Regions from separate parts of the Pilosibacter fragilis genome, predicted to be linked through region 2. Evidence: predicted binding sites of a transcription regulator. Region 2 holds the regulator's gene; each other region holds the start of a gene.

Region 1 (3,287 bases), on a different contig from region 2:
TGATGATCGCGGACGCGGGACTCGGCACGATCAACGGTGTGGCGCTGACCGCGTACTACCTCAAAGAGCAGGGAATCCCGTTGAAGGGGATCATTTTCAATCACTATAAGCAGGGAGATGTGCTCCATGAGGACAACCGGAAAATGTGCGAGTATTATACAGGAGTTCCGGTGGTTGCCTGTGTGGCGGACGGTGACACGGAGCTTTCCATGGACGCGGAGGATTTGAAAGCGCTGTATGAGACTGCGGAAAAATGACCGTGAATATGCCAAGATTATATAGGAAGCGATAAGTGCTGACGTACTCCCGGGAATCCCACCCGCAGCAGCGGAGCAGGAAAGGGACCGGGGAGTCCATGTTAAGATGAAGGAGAAGAAAACGATGATCTGGTATCCATATGAACAGTTAAAAACAATGAAGGCGCCCTACGAGATCGTGGACGCGAACGGGGTATATCTCTATACGAAAGATCAGAAGATGATCGATTCGGTCTCATCCTGGTGGAGCGTGATCCACGGATATAAGCACCCGGTGATCAACCAGGCGATCATCTCCCAGGTGGAGAAGTTTTCCCATGTCATGCTGGGCGGGCTGACCCACGAACCGGCGAGAAAGCTGTCAGAGAAACTGGCGTCCTGGCTGCCGGGGGATCTGGATTACTGCTTCTTTTCCGATTCCGGCAGTGTGGCGGTGGAAGTGGCGTTAAAAATGGCGCTGCAGTATTATATGAACCGGGGAGATGAGAAGCGGACCATGATCCTGGCCCTGGAGCATGCCTACCACGGCGACACCTTTAAGACGATGGAAGCGGGAGACGATGAGGATTACCATTTCGTGCTGAAAGCTTACGGGGCAAGCCCGTATGTGGTCCACATTCCGACGGAGATCACGGCCCTGGAAGAGGCCTTTGAAAAGTATCATGACAGACTGAACTGTGTGCTGGTGGAACCGCTTTTACAGGGGGCGGGCGGCATGCGGATGTATGACGTTTCCTTCTTAAAGAAGGCGAGAGAGCTTTGTGACCAGTACGGTGTTCTTCTGGTCTTCGATGAGGTGGCGACTGGATTTGGCCGGACCGGCAATCGTTTCGTGGCGGATCTGGTCCTCCCGGATATTCTGGTTCTCGGAAAGGCACTGACAGGCGGATATATCGGTCATGCTGCCACCGTGGCAAACCGGAAAGTATTTGAGGGCTTCTACGATGATGTTCCGGAACATGCCCTGATGCATGGACCGACATTCATGGGAAATGCGCTGGCGTGCAGCGCGGCCCTGGCATCGATCGAACTGTTCGAGACCCAGAACTACATGGAAAAGATCAAGAGGATCGAAGCTGTGACCCGCCGCGAGATGAAGGGCTTCACAGACCCCAGGATCCGCGAAGTCCGGATCCTGGGCGGCTGCGTCTGCGTCGAAGTCTACGATCCGGCCGTATTAAAAGGATATCAGGAGTATGCCTGCAAGAGAGGTGTGTTCAGCCGTCCGTTCTTAAACTACCTCTACGCAATGGTGCCGTATGTGATCCAGGAGGACGAGCTGGTGCAGGTGCTTCAGTGTATGAAGGATTGGTTTGCGAGATAGGAATGCGGACAGCAAATACAGTACAGAACAAACATTCGGTTTGTTCTGTACTTTTTTTAGCTTGAATGCTATACTGGACAGGTAATATACTAAGAATGAAACGATTCCGTACATTCATAGCCTGGGGCGGAGAGATATTCCAGATCGGCTTCGCCGTCGGGATTTTTGCACTGCTTCTAATAATATCATGGATAGGTCAGGAGAAATCATATGGATCATTTTGAATTAGTATCAGAATACCAGCCCACCGGAGATCAGCCGCAGGCGATCGAGCAGCTGGTGAAGGGATTTAAAGAGGGGAATCAGTTTGAGACGCTGCTTGGCGTGACCGGATCCGGTAAGACGTTTACGATGGCGAATGTGATCCAGCAGCTCAATAAGCCGACGCTGGTGATCGCTCACAATAAGACGCTGGCGGCGCAGCTTTATTCGGAGATGAAAGAGTTTTTCCCGAACAATGCGGTGGAGTACTTTGTCTCCTATTATGATTACTATCAGCCGGAGGCGTATGTGCCGTCTACGGATACCTATATTGAGAAGGATTCCGCGATCAACGATGAGATCGATAAGCTGCGCCACTCTGCGACGGCGGCACTGTCGGAGCGGAATGATGTGATCATCGTGGCCTCCGTGTCCTGTATTTACGGCTTAGGAAGCCCGATCGATTATAAGAACATGGTGATCTCCCTGCGCCCGGGAATGGAGAAGGACAGGGATGAGGTGATCCATAAGCTGATCGACATCCAGTATACGAGAAATGAGATGGATTTCAAGCGCGGAAGCTTCCGGGTAAGAGGTGATGTGCTGGAAGTATTTCCGGCTTATTCTGGAAGCGAGGCGTACCGGATTGAGTTCTTCGGGGACGAGGTGGACAGGATCATGGAGATCGAGGCGCTGACCGGAGAGGTGAAAGCGCAGCTGGAACATGTGGCGATCTTCCCGGCGTCCCACTATGTTGTACCGAAAGAAAAGATGATGCGGGCAACGGAAAATATCCTTGCGGAAATGAAAGAACAGGTAACCTTTTTTAAGAGTGAGGACAAGCTTCTGGAGGCACAGAGAATCGCGGAACGGACAAATTTTGATGTGGAGATGATGAGAGAGACAGGCTTCTGTTCGGGAATCGAGAACTATTCCCGTCATCTTGTGGGATCTGCACCGGGACAGCCGCCGTGTACGCTGCTCGACTATTTCCCTGATGATTTCCTGATTATCGTGGACGAGTCCCATATCACGCTTCCGCAGGTCCGCGGCATGTATTTCGGTGACCGGTCGAGAAAGAAGACACTGGTGGATTATGGATTCCGCCTGCCGTCTGCCCTGGATAACCGCCCATTGAATTTTGAGGAGTTTGAGACCCATATCAATCAGATGATGTTCGTGTCCGCAACCCCGTCCACTTACGAGGCGGACCATGAACTTCTCCGCGCGGAGCAGATCATCCGTCCGACAGGACTTCTTGATCCGGAGATCTCCGTGCGACCAGTGGAGGGACAGATCGATGATCTTGTGGGCGAGATCAATAAAGAAGTAGAAAAACACAACAAGGTCCTGATCACAACGCTTACAAAGCGTATGGCGGAAGACCTTACGGATTATATCAGGGAAGCCGGGATCCGCGTAAAATATCTGCACTCGGATATCGACACATTGGAGCGCGCCGAGATCATCCGCGATATGCGTCTGGATGTCTTTGATGTTCTTGT
Region 2 (3,287 bases):
CATAGGCTGGTTATTCTGAAGTTCATAAAACTCCCGGAATAGTTCTAACTCTGTCTTTTCTTCTACATCCTGAACCGCATCAATCTGGCTGCTGGCTCTTGTCCTTTGATTATCATACAAAAGCTGCATAATATTCGGATAGATGACTCTCAGCTTCTGAAGTCCATCCGGTACATCATCCTCATCCGTCAACGTTACCTGAATATAATCTTCACAGTTCATATCCCGATAAAACGAACGGGTAGTCAGTTCCATATATGTTCCCCGGAGCTTTCGCATATCCCGAAATGGTTTTAAAGGCAGAAGTCTGATCTTTACCGTTCCCTTTTCTTCCATCTCCACGACCGTGATCGATTTTTCCTGATCCGTCTCAGAGAAGGAATATTTCAGGGGCGTTCCGCAGTACCGCACCATGCCCTTTCCCACATTCTGAGGACTATGGATATGCCCCAAGGCTGTATAATCAAAAGCCTCAAAGACTGAAGCATCAATATTATCAAGACCTCCGACCTGGATATCCTCCGATTCGCATCGGGACGCTCCTGTAACAAACTGGTGCGCCACGAGGATATTTCTCTCATTCGGATCGATCTCCATGTGGCTGATCACTGCACGTACTGCAGACTGGACATCTGTAATCAAATCTGACTCATCTTCAAATACGCGGCGCACAGCTGCCGGACGGATAAACGGAAGAAGATGGATCCAGACCGTCCCATACTGATCTGCGATCGGAATTTTCATGACAGTTCCATCATAGACGGGGGAGAGATAAATTCCCCGGCTGTTTAGCAGTCTTCCTCCAAAAGCCAGTCGTTCCGCAGAATCATGGTTTCCGCTGATAACAAAGACGGGGAATTTTCTCTCCGCCAGCTTTGTGATAAACTCATCGAACACCTGAACTGCTTCCGCGGAGGGAATCTGTTTATCATAGATATCTCCTGCCAGGATCACTCCGTCCGGCATCTCCTTCTCCGCGAGATCCAGGATCCTTTCAAGAATATATTTCTGGTCCTCGATCATAGAAAATTCATTCACTCTCTTTCCGATATGAAGATCTGATAAATGGAATAATCTCATCTGTGCCTCCTGTGGTCTCTGCTGTTAATCCTATTGTAATGTCTCTCACCGGCAATAGCAAGCCATTGTCTTATAAAGAATAAGACCCCGGAACATATATCTGTCCATGGGATCTTATTCTCTGGTCAAAAAACGGTTCTTACCGCAACACTCATATCCGGGAAACATCTTTTTGAGGATCACTTTATATACGGATTCCCCGGTGTCTCCGCATAGTATTCCACGGAGATCATATTTCCGGCGCGTATCTCATCTGAAACCATTCCGTTTATCAATTTCAGCTCATAAACGTATTCCCGTACCGACATACCGGAGTGGTGATAATAAGTTTTTGCAATCGACCAGAGTGTATCACCTTTTTCTACCTCGATCGTCGTATAATAGCGGTTATAGACTGTATCATCACTCTCTTCATTCGCCATAACCAGAGTCTTTCCGAAAAAGCAGGACATAATCATTACAATCATAACAAGGGCTATCAAATACTTCTTCATACAGCTTCCTCCTTTGTATCCAGCGAGTCCAAACTTACGTTTGCGAACATCTGTTCTGTATCGAATTCTATCACACGAACATATGTTTGTCAATTCTTTTTCGGTATTTTTCGAACAAAGGTTTGCTTTTTCCCGTATTTTATGGTACTATGTATACAGATGAAAAAAGGAGGGATTTCATGAGTCAGGGAAAAATTACTGATAAGCAGAGAGAAATACTTGAATATATAAAAGAAATGATCTTAAAGAAAGGTTATCCGCCGGCTGTGCGCGAGATTTGTGAAGCGGTACACTTAAAGTCCACTTCCTCCGTGCACTCTCATCTGGAATCCTTGGAAAAAAACGGCTATATCCGTCGTGATCCGACAAAGCCGAGAACGATCGAGATCCTTGATGACGATTTCGCCCTGACGAGACGCGAACTCGTAAACGTGCCGGTGATCGGTACGGTCGCTGCCGGAGTGCCAATCCTTGCAGAACAGAACATCGAAGATTATCTCCCGATTCCTGCAGAAATTCTTCCAAATAAGGAAGTATTTATGTTGAAGGTAAAAGGAAACAGTATGATCGAAGCCGGAATCTACAACGGCGATAAAGTGATCGTTGCAAAGCAGCCAAACGCTGAAAACGGTGATAAGGTCGTTGCTCTGGTGGACGATTCCGCTACTGTAAAAACTTTCTATAAGGAAAATGGCCATTTCCGTCTCCAACCGGAAAATTCCTCGATGGATCCGATCATTCTTGATCAGGTCGAGATCCTTGGAAAGGTCATCGGTCTTTTCCGTATGATGAATTAAACCGATCTTTATTTTTACGGATAGTTCTTAAAGAATCGCTGTGATCCTCGAGGAACGTCTCTCCCCGCCGGAGACCTCACTCCCACCGTGATGAACTTGCGATGACTTGCCGTTCGAAAAAGGCAGACATCTTATATGGCTCAGAGAAAAAGCCCCACTGGATATCTATGACTATACGACATCATTCGAGATCCGGTGGGGCTTCATGTTTTATTGTATTTCAAATTCTGCCGGTACCGAATATACTCTTCCGTCTGGCAAATAGATCTCTTTTATCATTTTATATTTGCCTTTCTGGAGTTCTCCGTATAACCATGCAAAATCTATATCCATAAACCGAGATTCTCCGGGTTCCAATTCGTAGGCAATCTCTATAAAACTATAATCTTCGGGTAAAACCGGAAGTTTCTCCCAACTATCATCCCAAAAGGCCTCCATTGTATACGCTTCCCCATAGATTATCGTTTCATTGCTGACATTGGAAAGCTTCAGCTGAAGGCTGTCAGAAGTTGCCAGCCTAATTCCCGCATGTACATAATCAAGATACTCCGCAGTTTCTTCCTTTGTAGCCTTTTCTGCTTCAAAGAGTGCAAAACCCGAATCATACTTTACATATAGTTTTTGAGGAAATTCCGGATCCCTGTAAACCTCCTGCCCTACGTTTAAGTGGGTGCCGTTTAAATCTTTTGTAGGGTATTCCAAATTATTCACAAAGGCTATCTGACCTAAAAACTCCCAGCTTCCCTTTTGTTGGAGATCAAAGCCGGTGGCATTATACAAATACAGGGAACCATCATAAAATAAAGAGATGCGTGGTACCTCTTCAGAAGCATAACCAGTAGGGGTGATCGTGTTTGTTTCCTGCGCTGCATTGGGTACAGTATGGCAGCCGGCCAGAAGCAGGCCGAAGATTCCA
Region 3 (3,287 bases), on a different contig from region 2:
CCCCTGTTCCGCCAGCTTCTTGCGCATTTCATTTTCTGTTTTTCCGGAAAACTGAAGATAGTAGAGACCTTTGTTCCGCGCCTCCCGGAACTCCTCCGGAACCGCGTCTCCATCCGCACCGGCATACATTTTCTGCTCCCGGTGCTCTTCCTGCTGCCATTCTTTCATCTATGCTTTCCCGTCAGAACTGCCTTCCTGTCTCAAGCTTCTTTCTAAAGTGCCGTACCCACCAGACAGTTCTCTTTTTCATCATTATTTTTATTACTCATCAGCTTCCTCAGCCTCATTAACCGCCGGTGCCGCAGCTGCCTCACCCGGGGCAACATGCTGCGCTTCCAGTCCGTGAAGCTCTCTCACCTGGTTCTCGATCTCCTCGCAGATCAGCGGATTCTGCGCAAGATACGTCTTCGCGTTCTCACGTCCCTGACCGATCTTCGCTCCCTTATAAGCGTACCAGGATCCACTCTTCTCAACAATATTCGCGTCTGCAGCCAGATCCAGGACATCGCCCTCTCGGGAAATTCCCTTTCCGAACATAATATCAAACTCTGCCTCTTTAAATGGCGGAGCGATCTTATTCTTTACAACTTTTACGCGGACGTGGTTTCCGATCACCTCGCCGCTCTGCTTTAAGGACTCAGTTCTTCTTACGTCAAGACGGACAGAAGAATAGAACTTAAGCGCACGTCCGCCGGTCGTTGTCTCCGGGTTTCCGAACATCACACCGACTTTTTCGCGGAGCTGGTTGATAAAGATCACGATACAGTTTGTCTTGCTGATGATGGCGGTCAGTTTTCTTAAGGCCTGGGACATCAGGCGGGCCTGTAAGCCGACGTGAGAGTCACCCATATCGCCGTCGATCTCCGCCTTCGGAACAAGGGCCGCTACAGAGTCCACGATCACGATATCAACGGCACCGGAACGCACCATCGTCTCTGTGATCTCTAAGGCCTGCTCGCCGTTATCCGGCTGGGAGATATAGAGATTGTCGATATCAACTCCGATATTCTTCGCGTATACCGGATCGAGAGCGTGTTCAGCGTCGATAAATCCGGCGATCCCGCCGCGCTTCTGGACTTCCGCTACCATATGGAGAGCGACCGTTGTCTTACCACTGGACTCCGGTCCGTAGATCTCAACGACACGTCCTTTCGGAAGGCCGCCAAGTCCGAGGGCGATATCAAGGCTTAAGGAACCCGTCGGAACAGTCTCGATATTCATATTCGCACCGGAATCACCGAGCTTCATAACGGAACCTTTTCCATAAGCTTTTTCGATCTGTGTGAGAGCCGCGTCAAGGGCTTTTAATTTATCATCTTTATTCATATTCTTCCTCCAAGATCCGGCCCCGCAGCGTTCCCCGCGTCCCCGGACATCCACAAATTACTAACTTTGCAGTCCGAATTTTTCCCTCCCGTCCTGCCAAAGCAATCGTCATATGCGAACAAGTGTTCTGTACCTGTTAATCATAATATAATCCCTGTAAAAAGTCAACTGTTTCTTCTCATTCCGTCCGGCTTTTCTTCCACCATCATGTTAATGTCCACGCCTTGCGCAAACAGCAACTGATTTTGCTGATGCTTCGCATTCCAAATCGGAAAAATCCACTACCGCCACTGTATTGTGCGGATTTTTCAGTTCAGAAAATCCCTACCCGCGCACAGTAACACCATCATACTTCATCCCCTCTCCGGCAGATCCCCACGATTCAATACCAGACTTTCTGCTCTCCGCCGTCATAAAATACCCTTCTGCCTGTCCTTTACTTCTTTCCATCTTATCTTCTCACTGAGGCCTGCAGCGATCCGCCGCCAGGACGATGCTTTCCCGCATCATGAACTATCTGCTATCCGGGACAGACCTCCCAGAACGATTTCAGATACCCGTACTATATCGAAATTTCTTCGCCCTGTCAATCGGCATTCTCCACAAATTCAGACCCTCATTTTTTACCTGGTCAGCCATGAAAAATTTGCCTGATCTCCAATATCCGCCTCACAGCTTCCTTCCCCACGCTCCGCGTAAACAACAAAAGACGGCAGCCCATGCCCACAATACATGTTCTGCCGCCATTCTATCCTATTTATTATATATGTATTCCCATCCGGCTCACGCCAGGACTTCCTATCTCTCCTTCGAAGCCCGCGCTACCAGTCCGCTGAGCGCCAGAAGCGCCAGAACATTCGGAATGACCATAAGCCCGTTAAAGAAGTCCGCTAAGGACCATACAAGTTCCAGCTTCAGGCAGGAACCGATCACGATGCAGACAACAACGATCAGCGAATAGAGCTTTGATGCCTTCTCGCCGAATAAATACTTCACGTTCACAAGTCCGAAGAAATGCCAGCTTAAGATCGTGGAGAACGCGAAGAAGAACAGGCAGACCGCAACGAAGATGATCCCCGCGCTGCCGAAACCCTTCATGAATGCCGCCTGAGTGAGCGCGGTACCGTCCTTTCCTGTGCTCATAACGCCTGTTGTGAGGACAGAGAATACCGTCAGGTTCAGGACGATAAATGTGTCGATGAACACGCTGACCATTGCACAGAGCCCCTGATGATGTGGGGATTCCGCCTTCGCTCTCGCATGGGCATGCGGGGTGGATCCCATACCTGCCTCGTTTGAGAAGAGGCCGCGGGCAACACCATAGCGGATCGCCTCACGCACCGTGATTCCGGCGCCTGCGCCGAGAACTGCTTCCGGCGCAAACGCGCCCTCGATAATGGAAAGGAACGCTGCCGGAAGAGCCGTGATGTTCATGCGGATCAGGACCAGGCTGCCGACGATATAAACGCTGGCCATGATCGGAACGATCTTCTCAACTACCGTTGCCAGACTCTTTGTTCCTCCAAGGAAGATCACCGCTGCGATCACTGCGACAACAATGCCGACGATCACCGGTGAAAGTTCCACATGGAATACCTGAAATGCTTCCACAAACGCTGCTCCGATGGAATTGGACTGAACCATATTTCCCATAAAGCCCAGAGCAAGAATAATAAATACCGCGAACAGAGTGGAAAGCGCCTTTCCGAATGTGCCCTTGAACGCCGCCTTGATGTAGTAGACAGGACCTCCTGTCACCTCACCGTTTACCTCTGTCTTATATGTCTGTGCCAGAACTGCCTCTCCGTAGATCGTCGCCATTCCGAGGAATGCACTGATCCACATCCAGAAGATCGCGCCTGGGCCTCCGCCGATGAGGGCTGTCGCCGCTCCGGCAAGGTTTCCTGTACCTACCTGAGCCGCGATGGCTGTCGCGATGGACTGGAACGGAGTCATCTCGC

What was found. The regulator LexA, encoded in region 2, represses DNA repair genes until DNA is damaged. The targets are predictions, from matches to a motif close to CNAACANNTGTTNG.
Region 1: a site for LexA is predicted at 1,606-1,619, ahead of uvrB (excinuclease ABC subunit UvrB). Genes of this name have one in related genera too.
Region 3: a site for LexA is predicted at 1,442-1,455, ahead of recA (recombinase RecA). Genes of this name have one in related genera too.

The regions. Positions count from the first base shown of each region.
Region 1 is NZ_JAVYJB010000003.1:213,644-216,930, reverse strand. Features, by position in the region: gene bioD (dethiobiotin synthase) at 1-257, shown strand, start outside; gene bioA (adenosylmethionine--8-amino-7-oxononanoate transaminase) at 382-1,581, shown strand; gene uvrB (excinuclease ABC subunit UvrB) at 1,792-3,287, shown strand, end outside.
Region 2 is NZ_JAVYJB010000001.1:59,734-63,020, forward strand. Features, by position in the region: gene ABCW45_RS00250 (exonuclease SbcCD subunit D) at 1-1,080, opposite strand, end outside; gene ABCW45_RS00255 (LysM peptidoglycan-binding domain-containing protein) at 1,260-1,574, opposite strand; gene lexA (transcriptional repressor LexA) at 1,754-2,371, shown strand; gene ABCW45_RS00265 (immunoglobulin-like domain-containing protein) at 2,582-3,287, opposite strand, start outside.
Region 3 is NZ_JAVYJB010000009.1:61,520-64,806, reverse strand. Features, by position in the region: gene ABCW45_RS10190 (regulatory protein RecX) at 1-168, opposite strand, end outside; gene recA (recombinase RecA) at 262-1,326, opposite strand; gene ABCW45_RS10180 (hypothetical protein) at 1,651-1,776, opposite strand; gene ABCW45_RS10175 (alanine/glycine:cation symporter family protein) at 2,125-3,287, opposite strand, start outside.